DNA from 3 places in the Nocardiopsis protaetiae genome. Region 1 is predicted to be linked to each of the others. Evidence: predicted binding sites of a transcription regulator. Region 1 holds the regulator's gene; each other region holds the start of a gene.

Region 1 (5,817 bases):
CCGCGTACACGGCGGGGTCGTTGGCCTCCAGGACCGCCGAGGGCACCCGCGGCGTCCACCCCTTGCCGGTGTGGTCCTGTCCGGGCAACCCCTTGGCGAACCCGGCCGCCTTCCACCACCGGGCCAGCCGGACCGAGGAGAACAGGACCTCCCGGTATCCCTGCCTGCGCGTCACCTTGGGGGCCAGCCCGAAGCAGCCCTTGGCCAGGACGGCCAGGCGCTCGACGACGTCCTCGTCGGTGTCGGCGACGCAGAGCCGGATCCCCTCCGCGTGCAGGCTGCCGTCGCCCATGAAGTAGCCGACGAGCTCGGTCAGCTCCTCATCGACCGTGTCGGGGACGGTGACCCCCCGGTCGCCCGTGTAGTACGCCTGGTCCAGGACCGGCAGCGTCACATTCCGCGGGGCGCCGACGAGGGTGCCCATCTGCAGCGGGACGAGGTCGCCCTCGGAGATGTCGGCGAAGCGCCTCCACCTCCAGGCCCCGTCCGTGTCCACCACCTTGATCCGGTGGGTGTGCGTCCCCTGGAGCCGGTAGCCGCCCTCGGTGACGATGCGCCTTGTGGGCGCCTCGCCGTTGACGTAGAACTTCGTGGCCTGCCGCGGGCCCTCGTCCGTGGAGACGGTGGCGGACAGGTCCTGCCAGCGGGGGCCGTACACGTCGCCCAGCTCGGTCAGCCGGGTCAGCCCCCGGTCTGTGGTGACCAGGGTGTCCCCGGTCAGGCATCCGGTGGGAGCGAGGAGGCTCGCCTGGGCGTTGCGCCAGCCGTGGCGTTCGCCGGTCTCCAGGCAGTCGGCCCAGGCGCGGGTGGCGGCGGCGTGGATCGGCTCCTCCAGGGTGCCGACGGTGCGCAGGGCGTCGTTGGCGGCGGCGTGCTTGCGCATGACCCGGGTGTGGGACGCCTCGTTGCGCCGGTAGCCCTCGTAGGGGCCCACCACGCCGGCCAGCTCGGCGCTGCGCCGGTAGGCGACGCCGGTCATCAGCGAGGTGATCGCGGCGGCGACGGCGCGCCCGCCCTCGGAGTCGTAGGCGTGGCCGGTGGCCATGAGCAGGGCGCCGAGGTTGGCGTAGCCGATGCCGAGCTGGCGGTAGGCGCGGGTGATCTCGGCGATCTTCTCGGTCGGGAAGTCGGCGAACGTCACGGAGATGTCCATCGCGGTGATGACCAGCTCCGTCAGCCGGGTGAACCCCTCCACGTCGAACGTGCCGTCCTCGCGCAGGAACGCGAGCAGGTTGATCGACGCCAGGTTGCAGGACGAGTCGTCCAGGTGGAGGTACTCGGAACACGGGTTACTTGCACTGATACGTCCGGATTCGGGAGTGGTGTGCCAGTCCTGGATAGTGCCGTCGTACTGGACGCCCGGGTCGGCGCACTCCCAGGCGGCCTCGGCCATGCGGCGGAACAGGGCCTTGGCGTCGACCTCGTCGACGACCTCGCCGGAGGTGCGGGCGACCAGGCCGAAGCGCTCGCCGTTCTCGACGGCGCGCATGAACGCGTCGGAGACCCGCACCGAGTTGTTGGCGTTCTGGTACTGGACGCTGGCCATGTCGGCGCCGCCCAGGTCCATGTCGAACCCGGCGTCGCGCAGCGCCCGGATCTTGTGCTCCTCATGCGCCTTGGTGTCGATGAACTCGCCGATGTCGGGGTGGTCGACGTCGAGCACGACCATCTTGGCGGCCCGCCGGGTGGCCCCGCCGGACTTGATGGTGCCCGCGGAGGCGTCGGCGCCGCGCATGAACGACACCGGCCCCGAGGCGCTCCCGCCGGAGGAGAGCAGTTCCTTGCTGGAGCGGATCCGGGAGAGGTTGATCCCCGACCCTGAGCCGCCCTTGAAGATGATCCCCTCCTCCTTGTACCAGTCGAGGATCGACTCCATCGTGTCGTCGACCGACAGGATGAAACACGCCGAGACCTGCTGGGAGGCCGGGGTGCCGACGTTGAACCAGACGGGGGAGTTGAAGCTGAAGAACTGGTGGGAGAGCGCGTACTTGAGTTCGTGGTCGAAGACCTCGGCGTCGGCCTCGGTGGCGAAATAGCCGTGTTCGCGGCCGGTGCGGGTGTAGACGCCGACGACCCGGTCGATGAGCTGTTTGAGGCTCCACTCGCGCTGCGGGGTGCCGAGGGCGCCCCGGAAGTATTTCCCGGTGACGATCTGTGTGGCGTTCATCGACCAGGTCACGGGGAACTCGACCCCGCGCTGTTCGAAGTTCACCGTTCCGTCGCGCCAGTTCGTCATGACGACGTCCCGGCGCTCCCATTCCAGGGTGTCGTAGGGGTGGACGCCCTCGGTGGTGAAGATCCGCGGGATCTTCAGCCCCTTGCGCCTCCCCTTGCCCTTGCGTCCCGTCGATCCGCTGGTGGTTTCCGTCATGGCGGAGTCCCCCGAAGGTTGGGCGCGGGCGCGGCCCGCGCGCGGAGCCGTTGCGCGGGGGCGTTCCCTCGGCGCCCCCGGGGAGCGGCGTGTCAGGCCTTGGTGTCGGCCTCTTCCCTGGCCCGGGCCTCGGCCTCGCGGTCGCTGCGCAGGCTGGCGATCTCGGCCTCGAAGTCGGCGAGGCTCTCGAAACCGCGGTAGACACTGGCGAAGTGCAGGTAGGCGACCTCGTCGAGGTCGCGCATGGGTCCCAGGATGGCCAGACCGATCTCGTGGGCCGGGACCTCCGCGACGCCGCGGCCGCGGATCTCCTCTTCGACCTGCTGGCCGAGCTTGGCCAGCGCGTCCTCGGAGACCGGGCGGCCCTGGCAGGCGCGGCGGACGCCGGCGATGATCTTGGTCCGACTGAAGGGCTCGGTGACGCCGGAGCGCTTGGCGACCATCAGCAGGACGGTCTCCTGTGTGGTGAACCGGCGTTCGCAGGCCGGGCAGGAGCGGCGGCGGCGGATGGCCGCGCCGTCGTCGGTGGACCTGCTGTCGATCACCCGGGTGTCCGGATGGCGACAGAACGGGCAGTGCATCGCGGTTCACCTGCTTCCCTCGCCGAACTGACAACCCTGGGTCTACTTAACCACAACTCCTAGGTCGATGCTTCAAACACCGACACCAGATGTTGTGGTCGAACCTAGTCGGAGGGTCGGACGAACCGCAACTTTCACGCGCCCCGCGTGTCACACCCGCGCGCGCCGCCCAGGATATCGCCGCGAATCGCCTTCCACGGCGCGGCTCCGGGTTTTCGGTCGGCCCCTTGCACGGTGCGGATCCGCCCCGCATCCCCCGTTCTCGAACCCGGCGGCACATCTTCCGCCATTTCGGGGGCGACGCGACGTGAACACGTGTACACACGTAAGTGAGGCTGGAAAATCGCCGTGGGAAAACTCCTCCGGCAATTGTCCACAGGCCTCGAACGCTTGTTTGATATCACCGTGCGCAACGACTAACGTTGGCCTTGATTTCACGCCGGTTTCGCCATCACCGGGACTCAGGGTCCGGAGCGGTCGCAGAGCCGGTGGTGGCCAGTCGTGCGAACAGGCCCTGACCGAACCGATGCCGAGGAGGCCGGCCGTGCCGGAGGAGAATCCCGGACCCCTGGATTCCGGAACCACCACCGTTCTCTCGCCCGTGGGCGACGCGGGTGCGCCAGAGGAGCCGCCCAAGCTCACCGCCCGCCAGCAGAGCGTGCTGAACTGCATTCAGCGGTACCTGCGCGAGCGCGGCTACCCGCCGTCGATAAGGGAGATCGGCGAGTCGGTCGGCCTGTCCAGCCCCTCCAGCGTCGCGCACCAGCTCAAGGTGCTCCAGCGCAAGGGCTACCTGTACCGCGACCAGAACCGGCCGCGGGCCGTGGAGCTGCGCCAGCCGGGCCGCCCCGGGGTGCGCGCGCTGGTCCCCGCCGAGGAGCTGGACCCGGCGCACGCCACCCGGGTGCCGCTGGTGGGCCGGATCGCGGCGGGCGGTCCCATCCTGGCCGAGGAGTCGGTGGAGGACGTGCTGGCGCTGCCGCGGCAGCTGGTCGGCGAGGGCGCGCTGTTCATGCTCACCGTGGTCGGCGACTCGATGACCGACGCCGCCATCACCGACGGCGACATGGTGGTGGTCCGCCAGCAGCCCGACGCCGAGAACGGCGACATCGTCGCGGCGCTGCTGGACGAGGAGGCCACGGTCAAGGTGCTGCGCCGCGCCGAGGACGGGCACGTGTGGCTGATGCCGCGCAACGACGCCTACGAGCCGATCAACGGCGACGCGGCCACCATCCTGGGCAAGGTCGTCGCCGTGATGCGCCGCGTCTGAGCCGACGGCGGGTCGCACCCGTGCGGACACACGGGTGCACCCGGTACGGCCCACGGCCCCACCGGCGCCGCACCGTTCCGCCTCGGGCCCGCACCTCTGCCCCGGGCTCGCGCCGCATTCCCCGCTCGCACCGCATTCCCCGGACTCGGACCCGGGCCGACCGGTCTCCGGCCCCCGGGCCTTCGGCGTCGCCGCGGACACCCCGGGCGCCCCGGCCGCCTAGGCTATGGGGGTGTTCGCTCTCCTCTTCTCCCCGCGTGTCCGCGGGCGCGCGGCGGTCGCCGCGGCCGCGGCGCTGCTGCTGACCTCCGCCTGCGCTCCGGCCGAGGAGGAGTCCGCTCCCCCGCCCGGGGTGGCCGGGCCCGAGCGGGAGCTGAGCTTCACCGTGGACGGGGTGGAGGTGTTCGCCACCCTCACCCTGCCCGAGGACACGTCCGGCCCGGTGCCGGGCGCGCTGATCGTCTCGGGCAGCGGCCCCACCGACCGCGACGGCAACAGCGCCATGCGCCCGGACGCGAACACCAACCTCAACCTGGCGCGCGTCCTGGCCAAGGCCGGGGTGGCCTCGCTGCGCTACGACAAGTTCGGCAGCGGCGAGACCGGCCTGGGCGACCTCGACCCGGACGAGCCGGTGGACCCGGACGTGTTCGACGCCCAGCTGGTCGCGGCCTACGAGGCGATGGCCGGGCAGCGCGAGGTGGACCCGGCCCGTACCGCGGTGGTGGGGCACAGCGAGGGGTCCCTGTACGCGCTGCGCGCCCACACGCTGGTGGACGCCTCCCCCGCGCTGGTGCTGGCCGCACCGGTGGGCGAGCGCTACCTGGACGTGCTGGACCGCCAGCTCACCGAGCAGGTGCGCGCGGCCGAGGCGACGGGGCAGATCCCCGAGACGCAGGCGGTGACCCTGCTCTCCGACGCCCGCGCCGCACGGGCCGCCCTGCGCGGCGGCCGACAGGTCCCCGACGACCTCACCGACATGGTGGGCGTCCTGTACTCGCCGCAGAACGCCGCGTTCCTGGCCCGGATGGACGCGCTGGACCCGGTGGAGCTGGCCGCCGGCCTGCCCGCGGACACCCCGGTGCTGGTGCTGTGGGGCGAGGCCGACGCGCAGGTCACCCGCGAGGACGTGGACCGGCTGATGACCGGCCTGCCCGAGGCCGTACGGGTGGACGTGCCCGAGGCCGACCACATCCTCCGTGTCTACGAGGACGAGCCGGGGGCGACGGTGCTGGACGCCGAGCGTCCCTTCGCCCCGCAGGTCGCCCCGGCCCTGGCGGAGTTCGTCGACACCGCCTGGTGACCGGCGCCGTCACCGGCGCCAGCACCGGCGCCGGCGCGGGTCAGTCCTCCTCGACGACGATCTCCTCGGGGAGGGCGGCCACGGTGGCGCGGGCGATCTCCTCCGCGCCGGAGGTGAGGCGCTCGTCGTCGGCGGGCTCGCGGCCGTCGTACCCGGCGGCGGCCGAGTAGCAGGTCTCCAAGTAGAGGTTGGACTCCAGCACGGCCACGCAGGCGGTGGTGAACCCGGACTCGTCGAGCCAGGCCACGGCCTGCTCCCCCAGGTCGTCGACCGGGGACGTGTTGTGCGAGCCGGT
Region 2 (5,817 bases), on a different contig from region 1:
GCCCGCTGGCCGCCGCCTACCCGGTGCTGGAGAGGATCGTGGCGCTGCGCGCCGACGTGGCGCTGGGGGTGTCGGGGGACCTGGTGCGGCGGCTGGAGCGGGTGGGCGCGCGCGACGCCCGCCCGGCGGTGGTGGCGGCGCCCGACACCGGGCTGCCGGTCAAGGGCCGGGAGGCGACCCGGTCGGACCTGGCGGTGCTGCCGGAGCGGCCCCTGCTGCTGACCATCGCCCGGCTGGCCGAGCAGAAGGGCCTGGACATGCTGCTGGAGGCGGCCCCGTCGATCGCCGACCGGCGCCCGGAGCCGATCATCGCGATCGCGGGGGACGGACCGCTGTGGGGCACCCTGCACGACACCGCCGCGGAGCTGACGGCCGACGTGCGCATGCTGGGGCACCGCACGGACGTGGCCGACCTGCTGGCGGCCGCCGACGTGTTCTGCCTGACCAGCCAGTGGGAGGGGCACCCGCTGGTGATCATGGAGGCGCTGCGGGCGGGGCTGCCGGTGGTGTCCACCCGGGTGGGCGGCATCCCGGACCTGTACGGGGGGACGGTGCTCATGGTGCCGCCGGGCGACCCGCAGGCGTTCGCGGCGGCGGTGGGGCGGGTGCTGGACGACCCCGCGCTCGCCGAGGACCTGCGCGAGCGGTCCAGGGCGGCGGCGCGGTCGCTGCCCGGCGAGGAGGACGCGGTGGCGGCGGCCTGCGCGGTGTACAAGTCGGTGCTGGGGCGGTGAAACGGGGGACGGGAGGAATGTCCCGGGGGATCCGCGCCTTATATACCAGGGGCACCGATCCGTCCGCCAGATGTCCTCAAGGAGCGGATGATGTGTCCCCGGGGTCGTTCGACCTCATCCTCCGCGCCACTTCTGCGCAGAGGATGGATGTGGCATCGTGGTCACCGGCCAGGCGTGCACGGTCACATCATGCGACCGGTATTCTTGCCTGGCATGTGAGGGGAGTATCCCTGTCGCGGCGGCGCCGTCATCACGGAGCACAAGGATGTGTTCCCGGTACCGTCGGTTCGTACCACGTTCGGTGCGAGCGGGAGAGACCTCCGGCAGCTCGACGTGCGTGCAAACAGCCCGCGCGCACTGACCGGAGGAGTAAACGACAGTGAACGTACCCTTGTGGGTCTGGCTCGCCACGATCGGCGGCATGATCGCCATCCTGGTCATCGACCTGGCGATCGTCGACCACCCGTGGAGCAAGAAGAAGGGCCCCCAGGAGTTCGGGGTCAAGCAGGCCGCCTGGTGGGCGGCCTTCTACATCGGCATCGCCATCCTCTTCGGCTTCGGCCTGTGGTACTACGGCGGTGCGACCGCGGGCGCCGAGTACTTCGCCGGGTTCGTCACCGAGAAGAGCCTGAGCGTCGACAACCTCTTCGTGTTCTACCTGCTGATGGGCTCCTTCGCGGTGCCCAAGAAGTACCAGCACGAGGTGCTGCTCGTCGGCATCGTCATCGCGCTGGTCATGCGCGGCATCTTCATCATCCTCGGCGCCCAGGTCATCAACGCCTGGAGCGAGGTCTTCTACCTGTTCGGCGCCTTCCTCATCTACACCGGGTACAAGATCGTCCGGGACCACGTGAAGGGCGACGAGGAGGAGAAGGACTTCACCCAGACGCCGGTCGTGCGCCTGGTCAAGCGGTTCTGGCCGGTCACCCCCGACTACCACGGCTCGCACCTGACGGTGAAGCTCGACGGCAAGCGCCACATCACCCCGATGCTGCTGGTCATCCTGGCCATCGGCGTCATCGACCTGGTCTTCGCGGTCGACTCGATCCCGGCGATCTTCGGCCTCACCCAGGACGCCTACATCGTCTTCACCGCCAACGCGTTCGCCCTGCTGGGCCTGCGCCAGCTGTACTTCCTGCTGGCTGGCCTGATGGACCGCCTGGCCTACATCAGCTGGGGCCTGTCGGCGATCATGGTGTTCATCGGCGTCAAGATGATCCTGCACGCGCTGCACGAGAACGGCGTGCACGTCCCGGAGATCAGCACCTCCCTGTCCCTGACGGTGATCATCGGCGTCATGGTGGTCACCATCGCCGGCAGCCTGATCAAGTCCGCGGCCGACGGCCGCAAGGCCCCGCCCGCCCTGGAGGAGGACGAGAGGGACCCGGCGGGCGACCGCTCCTGAGTCCGAGCCGCCACAGCACGCTCCCGGCCGGGGGCGGTCCCGCGCACCGGGACCGCACCCGGTCTTTCTTTTCCCCGGGTCGTGTGAAAACCCGGATATCGAACATCAGTTCGTCTATAGTGGACCCGTATCGGCGTCGGAGCGTCAGGGCCCGGCATTTCTCCGTTGCGGAAGAAACCGTCGGCGGGGGTCGTTAGGCTTGACGCACGGGGACACCTGTACCCTCCCCACCCCCTTCAGCGGCCCGGATCCGGGGCCGGGGCGGTCGTCCGGGGGGACCCGATCGCCGAACACACGAACCACGCACGGCAGGCCGACGCCCGACCGGTGCCCTGTGTGCCACAGCCGAAGGATGTTGCAGTCGATGGTCGAACAACTGGTGGTCCGGGGTGCCCGGGAGCACAACCTCAAGGACGTGTCGCTGGACCTGCCCCGCGACTCCATGATCGTGTTCACCGGCCTGTCCGGTTCGGGCAAGTCCTCGCTGGCCTTCGACACGATCTTCGCCGAGGGGCAGCGCCGCTACGTCGAGTCCCTGTCGGCGTACGCCCGCCAGTTCCTGGGCCAGATGGACAAGCCCGACGTGGACTTCATCGAGGGGCTGTCCCCGGCGGTGTCCATCGACCAGAAGTCCACCAGCCGCAACCCCCGCTCCACCGTCGGCACCATCACCGAGGTGTACGACTACCTGCGGCTGCTGTGGGCGCGCATCGGCGTCCCGCACTGTCCCGAGTGCCGCCGCGAGATCGCCCGGCAGAGCCCGCAGCAGATCGTCGACCGGGTGCTGGAGATGACCGAGGGCACCCGCTTCCAGGTGCTGGCCCCGGTCGTGCGCGGCCGCAAGGGCGAGTACCTGGAGCTGTTCAAGGACCTGCAGTCCAAGGGGTACACCCGCGCCGTCGTGGACGGCAAGGCCGTGCGCCTGGACGAGGCGCCCAAGCTGGGCCGCTACGACAAGCACGACATCTCGGTCATCGTGGACCGGCTCTCCGTCAAGGAGTCCTCCCGCGGGCGGCTCAACGACTCGGTGGAGACCGCGCTCAAGCTGGCCGGCGGCACCATCGTGCTCGACTTCGTCGACCTGGCCGAGGACGACCCCGAGCGCGAGAAGGTGTTCTCCGAGCACCTGTACTGCCCCTACGACGACCTGTCCTTCGAGCAGCTGGAGCCGCGCTCCTTCTCCTTCAACGCCCCCTACGGCGCCTGCCCCGAGTGCTCGGGGCTGGGCACCCGCATGGAGGTCGACCCCGAGCTGATCGTCCCCGACCCGGCCAAGACCCTGGCCGAGGGCGCCCTGGCCCCCTGGTCGGGCGGCCCCAACGGCGGGTACTGGGACCGGCTGCTCACCGCCCTGGGCGAGGCGATCGGCTTCGACCTGGACACCCCCTGGGAGAAGCTGCCCAAGCGCGCCCGCAAGGCGATCCTGGAGGGGCACGACACCCAGGTCCACGTCAGCTACCGCACCAAGTACAACCGCGAGCGGTCCTACTACACCGACTTCGAGGGCGTCATCCCCTGGGTCAAGCGCCGCTACACCGAGACCGAGAGCGACTACGGCCGCGAACGCCTTGAGGGCTACATGCGCAGCGTGCCCTGCCCCGCCTGCGAGGGCACCCGGCTCAAGCCGGTGGTGCTCGCGGTGACCGTGGGCGGGCGCTCCATCGCCGAGGTGGCGTCGATGTCGCTGGCCGACAGCGGCCGCTTCCTGGCCGACCTGCGGCTCTCGGACCGCGACATGGTCATCGCCGCCCAGGTCCTCAAGGAGATCAACGCCCGGCTGGGCTTCCTGCTGGACGTGGGCCTGGACTACCTCACCCTGGCCCGCTCCTCCGGTTCGCTCTCGGGCGGCGAGGCCCAGCGCATCCGGCTGGCCACCCAGATCGGCTCGGGCCTGGTGGGCGTGCTCTACGTGCTGGACGAGCCGTCCATCGGCCTGCACCAGCGCGACAACGCCCGCCTGCTGGAGACCCTCCAGCGGCTGCGCGACATCGGCAACACGCTCATCGTCGTGGAACACGACGAGGACACCATCCGCGCCGCCGACTGGGTGGTGGACATCGGCCCCGGCGCGGGCGAGCACGGCGGCCACGTCGTGGTGTCGGGCATCGTCGACGAGCTGCTCACCAACGAGGAGTCGCTCACCGGCGACTACCTGTCCGGCCGCCGCTCCATCGACCTGCCGGCGGTGCGCCGCCCGCTCACCAAGGGGCACGAGCTGGTCGTCAGGGGCGCCCGCGAGAACAACCTGCACGACATCGACGTCAGCTTCCCGCTGGGGGTGTTCACCGCCGTCACCGGGGTGTCGGGCTCGGGCAAGTCCACGCTGGTCAACGAGATCCTGTACAAGGCGCTGGCCAAGGAGCTCAACGGGGCGCGCGACGTCCCGGGCCGGCACGTGCGGGTCAACGGCCTGAACAAGGTCGACAAGGTCGTGCACGTGGACCAGAGCCCCATCGGGCGCACCCCGCGGTCCAACCCGGCCACCTACTCGGGCGTGTTCGACCACATCCGCAAGCTGTTCGCGCAGACCACCGACGCCAAGACGCGCGGCTACCTGCCGGGCCGGTTCTCGTTCAACGTCAAGGGCGGGCGCTGCGAGGCCTGCTCCGGCGACGGCACGCTCAAGATCGAGATGCAGTTCCTGCCCGACGTGTACGTGCCCTGCGAGGTGTGCCACGGCGCCCGGTACAACCGGGAGACGCTCCAGGTCAAGTACAAGGGCAAGAACATCTCCGAGGTCCTGGACATGCCGATCTCGGAGGCGCTGGAGTTCTTCGAGCCGGTCAACGCGATCCGCCGCCACCTGCAGACCCTCACCGACGTGGGGCTGGGGTACGTGCGCCTGGGCCAGCCCGCCACCACGCTGTCGGGCGGCGAGGCCCAGCGGGTCAAGCTCGCCGCCGAGTTGCAGCGCCGCTCCACCGGGCGCACCGTGTACGTGCTGGACGAGCCCACCACGGGCCTGCACTTCGAGGACATCCGCAAGCTGCTGGGGGTGCTCAACCGGCTCGCCGACACCGGCAACACGGTGATCGTCATCGAGCACAACCTGGACGTCATCAAGACCGCCGACCACATCATCGACATGGGCCCCGAGGGCGGTTCCGGCGGCGGCACCCTGGTCGCCCAGGGCACCCCGGAGGAGGTCGCGGCGGTCGCCGAGTCCTACACCGGCCGGTTCCTGGCCAAGCTGCTCTGACCCGCGCCCCCGGGCGCGCCCGGCCCGTCCCCGGACCCCTGCCTCCAGGTGGGCTCCGGGGGCGGGCCGCCGCCGTCGCACGGACCCGGCAGCGGTCGGCAACGGCTTTCACCGGCCCCGGAACGAAGTACTCCCCACCGCCTACTACAGTGCGTCGTAGGTTTGGACGCGCAGGTGAGGAGCGGTTCGTCGTGGCGGTCGAGAAGACGTGCGGATGCGGGGTGAGCAGGCGGCGCCTGCTCGGGACGGCCGGGGCGGTCGCCGCCGTCGGCGCCGTCACCGCGGTGAGCGCCTGCGGCGGGGAGCCCCCCAAGCCGCAGGACGTCCGGCGGGGCCACGTGATCGGCCAGACCACCGACGTCCCCGAGGGCGGCGGCACCGTCTTCAGCCACAGCAAGCTGGTCGTCACCCAGCCCGAGGCCGGCGACTACCGGGCCTTCGCCGCCTCCTGCACCCACGGCGGCTGCACCGTCCAGCAG
Region 3 (5,817 bases), on a different contig from region 1:
GCCGGTACCTGCGGGTCCGTGCGTGGCGCGCCGGGCCGCTCACCCCGGGGCGTTCTCATCTCGGGGTTCGGGCGGCGGTCGCCGTCAGTTGTTGGGCTTGGGGTCGTCGTCGCCGAAGTCGGGGCGGTCCTCGACCGGCGTGTCGTCGGTCTGCGGGGTGAGGAACTCGCCGATGCCCGGCTTGAGCATGCGGATCCGGGTGCCCGGCGAGATCTCCAGGATCACGTCGTTCTCCTGGATCTCGACGACGGTGCCGTAGATGCCCGCCTTGGTCATGACCTCGACCCCGGGGACGAGGGCGCTCTGCATCTGCGTCTCCTGCTGGCGCCGCTTCTGGTTGGGCCGCCAGATGAGCAGCCAGAACACCAGGAGGATGAGGGCGATCATGGGGAGCGAGGAGAGGATTCCTCCGCCTGCGGGCGCGGCTCCGTCGGCGAGTTGGTAAAGGCCCTGCACGGGGCGTCCTTCCTGAAGTCTTCGTCGTGTGGCCGACGGCGCGGTCAACGCGACGACCACCTTGTTCGTGCCGGTCCGGACGTGGTCGGCCCGCACGGCACCCGTTGGCTACAACGCCTGGGGAGGCCGATGCGTTCCTTCGGTGTCGGACGACACTCCCGGGGCGGGTTGTCACCCCGGTCTCGGTCGGTTCGTCACAGCTTACGTGGCGCCGGTCACCGTTCTCCCACCGGTGGAGATCGGAGTGTTAACGGTTGTGCCTCGGCTCCGGCGCGGGCCGTGGCCTGCGCCGGGGCGGTTCAGGGGGTGCCGGAGGCCCCGTTGCCGTTGGTGCCGGTGGGACCCGTGGTGCCGCTCTGGGAGGCCGCGGCCGCGGCGCCGAAGGCAGCGTCCGGCGGGGGTGTGAGCCCCAGGTGGGCCCAGGCCAGCGGGGTGGCGACCCGGCCGCGCGGGGTGCGGGCCAGGAACCCGGAGCGGACCAGGAACGGCTCGGCGACCACCTCGACGGTCTCGGCCTCCTCCCCCACCGACACGGCCAGGGTGGACAGGCCCACCGGTCCGCCGCGGAAGCGGTGGAGCAGCACGTCGAGGATGGCGCGGTCGAGCCGGTCCAGGCCCAGGGCGTCCACCTCGTACAGCTCCAGGGTGGCGCGGGCGGTGTCCAGGGACATGACCCCGTCGCCGCGCACCTCGGCGTAGTCGCGGACCCGGCGCAGCAGCCGGTTGGCGATGCGGGGTGTGCCGCGCGAGCGCCCGGCGATCTCGCGGGCGGCGTCCTCGGCCAGCGGGACGCCGAGCAGCCCGGCCGAGCGGTGCAGGATGCGCTCCAGCTCGTCGGCCGAGTAGAAGTCCATGTGGGCGGTGAACCCGAACCGGTCGCGCAGCGGGGCGGGCAGCATCCCGGCCCGGGTGGTGGCGCCGACCAGGGTGAACGGGGCGATGTCCAGCGGGATGGCGGTGGCGCCGGGGCCCTTGCCGACGACCACGTCGACCCGGAAGTCCTCCATGGCGACGTAGAGCATCTCCTCAGCGGGGCGGGCCATCCGGTGGATCTCGTCCAGGAACAGCACCTCGCCCTCCTGGAGGGTGGACAGCACCGCGGCCAGGTCGCCGGAGCGTTCGATGGCGGGACCGGAGGTGATGCGCAGGGGCGCGCCCAGTTCGGCGGCGATGATCATGGCCAGGGTGGTCTTGCCCAGGCCGGGACCGCCGGACATCAGGACGTGGTCGGGGGCGCGGTTGCGCTTGCGGGCGCTGTCCAGGACCAGGGAGAGCTGTTCGCGCACCCGTTCCTGGCCGACGAACTCGTCGAGGGCGCGCGGCCGCAGGGCGCCTTCGAGCTGGCGCTCGTCGGCCCCGGCCTCGGAGGACACCGCCTCGCGGGCGTACGGGTCCGCGGGACCTGTCGGCCGGTCGTGATCGTCGTACACGGGATACTCCTAGGCGCGGCTGAGGGTGCGCAGGGCGCTGCGCAGCAGGACGGCGACGTCGGTGGTCTCCTCGGCCTGGGGCGCGACGGCGGCGGCCGCGGCCTCGGCGTCCTTGGCGGACCAGCCCAGGTTGACCAGGCCGGACACCACCTGGGTGCGCCAGGCGCCGTTGGGCCCGGCCCCTCCCGCGCCGGCGCCCTGGGCGGGCGGCAGGGTGCCGTCGGTGAAGACCGGCGGGTCGAGCTTGCCGCGCAGTTCCAGGACGATGCGCTGGGCGCCCTTCTTGCCGATGCCGGGGACCCGGGTCAGGGCGTCGGTGTCCTCGGCGGCCACGGCCTGGCGCAGGGCGTCGGGGCTGAGCACCGACAGCATGGCCAGGGCCAGCCGGGGCCCGACCCCGGAGGCGGTCTGGAGCTGCTCGAACAGGTGCTTCTCGTCGTCGTCGGCGAACCCGAACAGCGTGAGGGAGTCCTCGCGCACGACGAGGCTGGTGGCGACGGTGCCGGTCTCCCCCACGTGCAGGTGGGACAGGGCGCTGGGGGTGCACTGCACGAACATGCCGACCCCGCCGACGTCGATGACGGCGCTGCCCGCGCCGCGTGCGGCCACCCGGCCGGTGAGGAACGCGATCATGTCCAGGCGGGCCCCGGGTGCGCCGGGTGCCCTTCTCCTTCCCTAGGGGCGGGTGCCGCGGGCGCGGCGGGCCAGTTCGACCTTGCGGGCGAAGTCCTGCTGCGCCTGGGCCACCCGGGCCTGGGCGCCGCCGCGCCAGATGTGGCAGATGGCCAGCGCGACCGCGTCGGCCGCGTCGGCGGGACGGGGCGGGCCGTCGAGTCCGAGGATACGCGCGACCATGGTGCCGACCTGCGCCTTGTCGGCGCGGCCGCTGCCGGTGATGGCGGCCTTGGCCTCGCTGGGGGTGTGCAGGGCGACGGGCAGGCCGCGGCGGGCGGCGCAGACCAGGGCGATGCCGCTGGCCTGGGCAGTGCCCATGACGGTGCTGAGGTTGTGCTGGGCGAAGACCCGCTCGACGGCGACGGCGTCGGGGCGGATCTCGTCGAGCCACCGCTCGATGCCGCGTTCGACGCCCAGCAGGCGCTGGGGCAGGTCCTCGTCGGGGCTGGTGCGGATGGCGTCGGCGCCGATGAGGCGCAGGGGGCGGCCGATGGCGCCCTCGACGGCGCCCACGCCGCACCGGGTGAGCCCCGGGTCGATTCCCAGCACGCGCACGCGTCCCACACCTTTCTCGAACGTTCGTTCGCACCATGCTAGTGCCGCGGGACGACAGGAGTCCCGCACACGGCCGTCGGCGTGTCGCCGGGGCCGTGCCGGTCGGGCGTGTCGAGCGTATCGGGGCCCGGGAACGGCGCGGGGCCGTTCAGCCGCGCGCGGTGTCCGGGGGCGCGATGTCCCACAGGTCGGCCAGGGCGGCGCGGCGCTCGGCGCGGGACAGGCCGCGCAGGTCGGCGACGCCGCGCTCGGTGACCACGACCTCCACGTCCTGGGAGGGGGTGGTGACCGGCCGGGAGAGGCGTTCGACCAGGGTGGGGCGGTCGCGGTGGTGGGTGGGGATCGCGATGACGCTGAGCCCGCCGATGGAGCGGGTGGCGGCCGCGGCGTAGTCGGAGTGGCCGCCGATGCCGCCGAGCACGCCCTGGGCGGTGCCCTCGACGTTGACCTGGCCGTCGTGGTCGATCTCCACGGCGGTGTTGACGGCGACGAAGGGGTCGGCGGACAGGCGGCCGGGGTCCAGGACGTGTTCGACGGGGTGGAGCAGGGGGCGGCCGTCGGCCCAGGCGTGCAGGCGGGGGCCGCCGACGAGGTACATGCCGACGGGGTCGCCCAGCAGCAGGCCGCGTTCGTCCAGGTCGACGACGGCCTCGGGCAGCGGGCCGGAGTCGATGCGCACCGGGACCCGCAGCTCGGCGGCCAGGGCGGCGGGCACGGGGCCGAAGCCGAGCTGGAGGCGGGCGCCCTCGGGGATGAGGGGCGCCAGGTGGCGGGCGATGGCGACCTGGTCGGGGCCGGTGGGCGAGGGGCGCAGGGTCCCGGCGGTGCGGTCGCTCTCCCCGATGACGACCACGCGGTCGGCGGGCAGCGGCGGACCGGCGTCGGCGCGGGGCAGGTTCGGGGAGACCACCCCGGCGACCAGGGCGCCGGCCGCGACGGCGGTGCGCAGCCAGCCGACCTCGCTGGCGAAGGTGTACCCGCCGGGCACCGGGACGACGGAGGCGACGAGCAGGTCGGGGCGCCACAGCCCGTGCAGCAGGGCGGGGACGGCGGACATGCGCACCGGCGGGTGGGCGATGAGGCCGCGGTCGACGTGCTCGCGCAGGCCCCAGCCGGGCATGACGGTGCGGGCGTCGGCGAACGCGGCGGGGTCGAGTCCGGGGTCGGCCTCGGGGACCCAGCCCAGGATGAGGCGGACGTCGCCGGCGCGGGCGGCGGCCGCGCACAGGTCGGCGGTGACGCTCGTCGGCGCGCCGAACCCGTCGCCCAGCGCCACGGTCGCACCCGGCCTCACCAGGTCCTTCAGGCTCTCCACGGCCTCCCCTTTCACCGGACCGACCGTATCGGACGGCGGGATCAAGCCGGAAAAGGGGTGGACTCCGGCGCGGGACCGTGTTAAGTTCTACTCGAACCGAGAAAAACTCACTCTGAGAAGAACTGGACCGACCATGGTGGACGACGGGATGCGGCGGGACGCGGACGAGCGGGAGTTCCTGGCCGCCTACGACCCGCACGCCTACGCCCCCGCCGCGGTGACCGTCGACGTCGTGGCGATGACCGTCCGCGCCGGGGAGCCCCTGGTGCTGCTGGTCCGCCGGGGCGCCAGCCCGCAGCGGGGCCGGTGGGCGCTGCCCGGCGGCTTCGTCCGGGCCGAGGACGGCCCCGCCGGACCCGCCGACCCCGACCTGCCCGACGCGGCGCTGCGGGTCCTGGCCGAGAAGACCGCCCTGCCCACCAGCCTGCACCTGGAGCAGCTGGGCACCTACGGCGCCCGCGGCCGCGACCCCCGCATGCGGGTGTTCTCGGTGGCGTACATGCTGCTCGCCCCCGACCTGCCCGACCCCGAGCAGGGCCGCGACACCGCGGAGGCCGCCTGGGTGCCCTGGCGCGACCTGGGCCACGGCGGCGACGCCCGGCACGAGCTCGCCTTCGACCACGCGCGCATCGTCGCCGATGCCGTCGAGCGGGCCCGCGCCAAGCTGGAGTACACCTCCCTGGCCACGGCCTTCCTGCCGCCGGTGTTCACCATCACCGACCTGCGCGAGGTGTACGAGGCCGTGTGGGACCGCACCCTGCACGCGGCCAACTTCCACCGCAAGATCCTGGCCGCCCCCGGGTTCGTCGAGGACACCGGCGAGGTGGCCGGCCGCGGCGGCTCCGGCGGCGGCCGCCGCCCCCGCCTGTACCGGGCGGGCGGCACCGCCGCCCTGCACCCGCCGCTGCTCAGGAGCGCCCCATGACTCCCGTGGAGGTCACGATGACCGTCGAGGAGGCGGCCCGCGCCGTCCTCACCGCCCATGACCCCGCCGACCTGTTCGGCCCCCTCCCCGCCGACGGCACGACCGCCGTGCCCGCGGCGGCCGCCTCGGCCCACCGGCGCCTGGCCCGGCTGCTGCACCCCGACACCCCCGCCGGCGACGCCGCGCTGTTCACCCGGCTCACCGAGCTGTGGACGCGCTACCGGGAGGCCGTCCAGGGCCGGATCGGGTTCGACGACCATGTGGTCGTCACCGCCACCCGGAGCTACCACGTGGGGTCCTCCCCGCTGGCCTCGGGCGACGTCGCCGACCTGTACCCCGTCCGCTACCGGGACGGCCACTGGCGCGGCGCGGTGCTCAAGGTGCCGCGGGCCCCGCGCGACAACGACCTCATGGAGGCCGAGGCCACCGCCCTGGAGCGGATCCGGGAGAAGGGGCCGCGC

The links. Region 1 encodes LexA, which represses DNA repair genes until DNA is damaged. Its sites were predicted from a motif close to TCGAACANNTGTTCGA; they were not measured.
Region 2: a site for LexA is predicted at 2,238-2,253, ahead of uvrA (excinuclease ABC subunit UvrA). Genes of this name have one in related genera too.
Region 3: a site for LexA is predicted at 3,133-3,148, ahead of ruvC (crossover junction endodeoxyribonuclease RuvC). Genes of this name have one in related genera too.

Annotation. Positions count from the first base shown of each region.
Region 1 covers NZ_JBJJBV010000124.1:144-5,960, reverse strand. Annotated here, with positions in the region: gene ACJOT3_RS19195 (vitamin B12-dependent ribonucleotide reductase) at 1-2,371, opposite strand, end outside; gene nrdR (transcriptional regulator NrdR) at 2,464-2,952, opposite strand; gene lexA (transcriptional repressor LexA) at 3,497-4,222, shown strand; gene ACJOT3_RS19180 (alpha/beta hydrolase family protein) at 4,449-5,522, shown strand; partial or broken gene ACJOT3_RS19175 (hypothetical protein) at 5,563-5,817, opposite strand, start outside.
Region 2 covers NZ_JBJJBV010000027.1:10,989-16,805, reverse strand. Annotated here, with positions in the region: gene ACJOT3_RS06850 (glycosyltransferase family 4 protein) at 1-734, shown strand, start outside; gene ACJOT3_RS06845 (TerC family protein) at 1,114-2,139, shown strand; gene uvrA (excinuclease ABC subunit UvrA) at 2,504-5,338, shown strand; gene ACJOT3_RS06835 (Rieske (2Fe-2S) protein) at 5,560-5,817, shown strand, end outside.
Region 3 covers NZ_JBJJBV010000029.1:45,139-50,955, forward strand. Annotated here, with positions in the region: gene yajC (preprotein translocase subunit YajC) at 85-456, opposite strand; gene ruvB (Holliday junction branch migration DNA helicase RuvB) at 756-1,886, opposite strand; gene ruvA (Holliday junction branch migration protein RuvA) at 1,896-2,519, opposite strand; gene ruvC (crossover junction endodeoxyribonuclease RuvC) at 2,562-3,116, opposite strand; gene ACJOT3_RS07360 (acetyl-CoA hydrolase/transferase C-terminal domain-containing protein) at 3,265-4,431, opposite strand; gene ACJOT3_RS07365 (NUDIX hydrolase) at 4,565-5,356, shown strand; gene ACJOT3_RS07370 (protein kinase family protein) at 5,353-5,817, shown strand, end outside.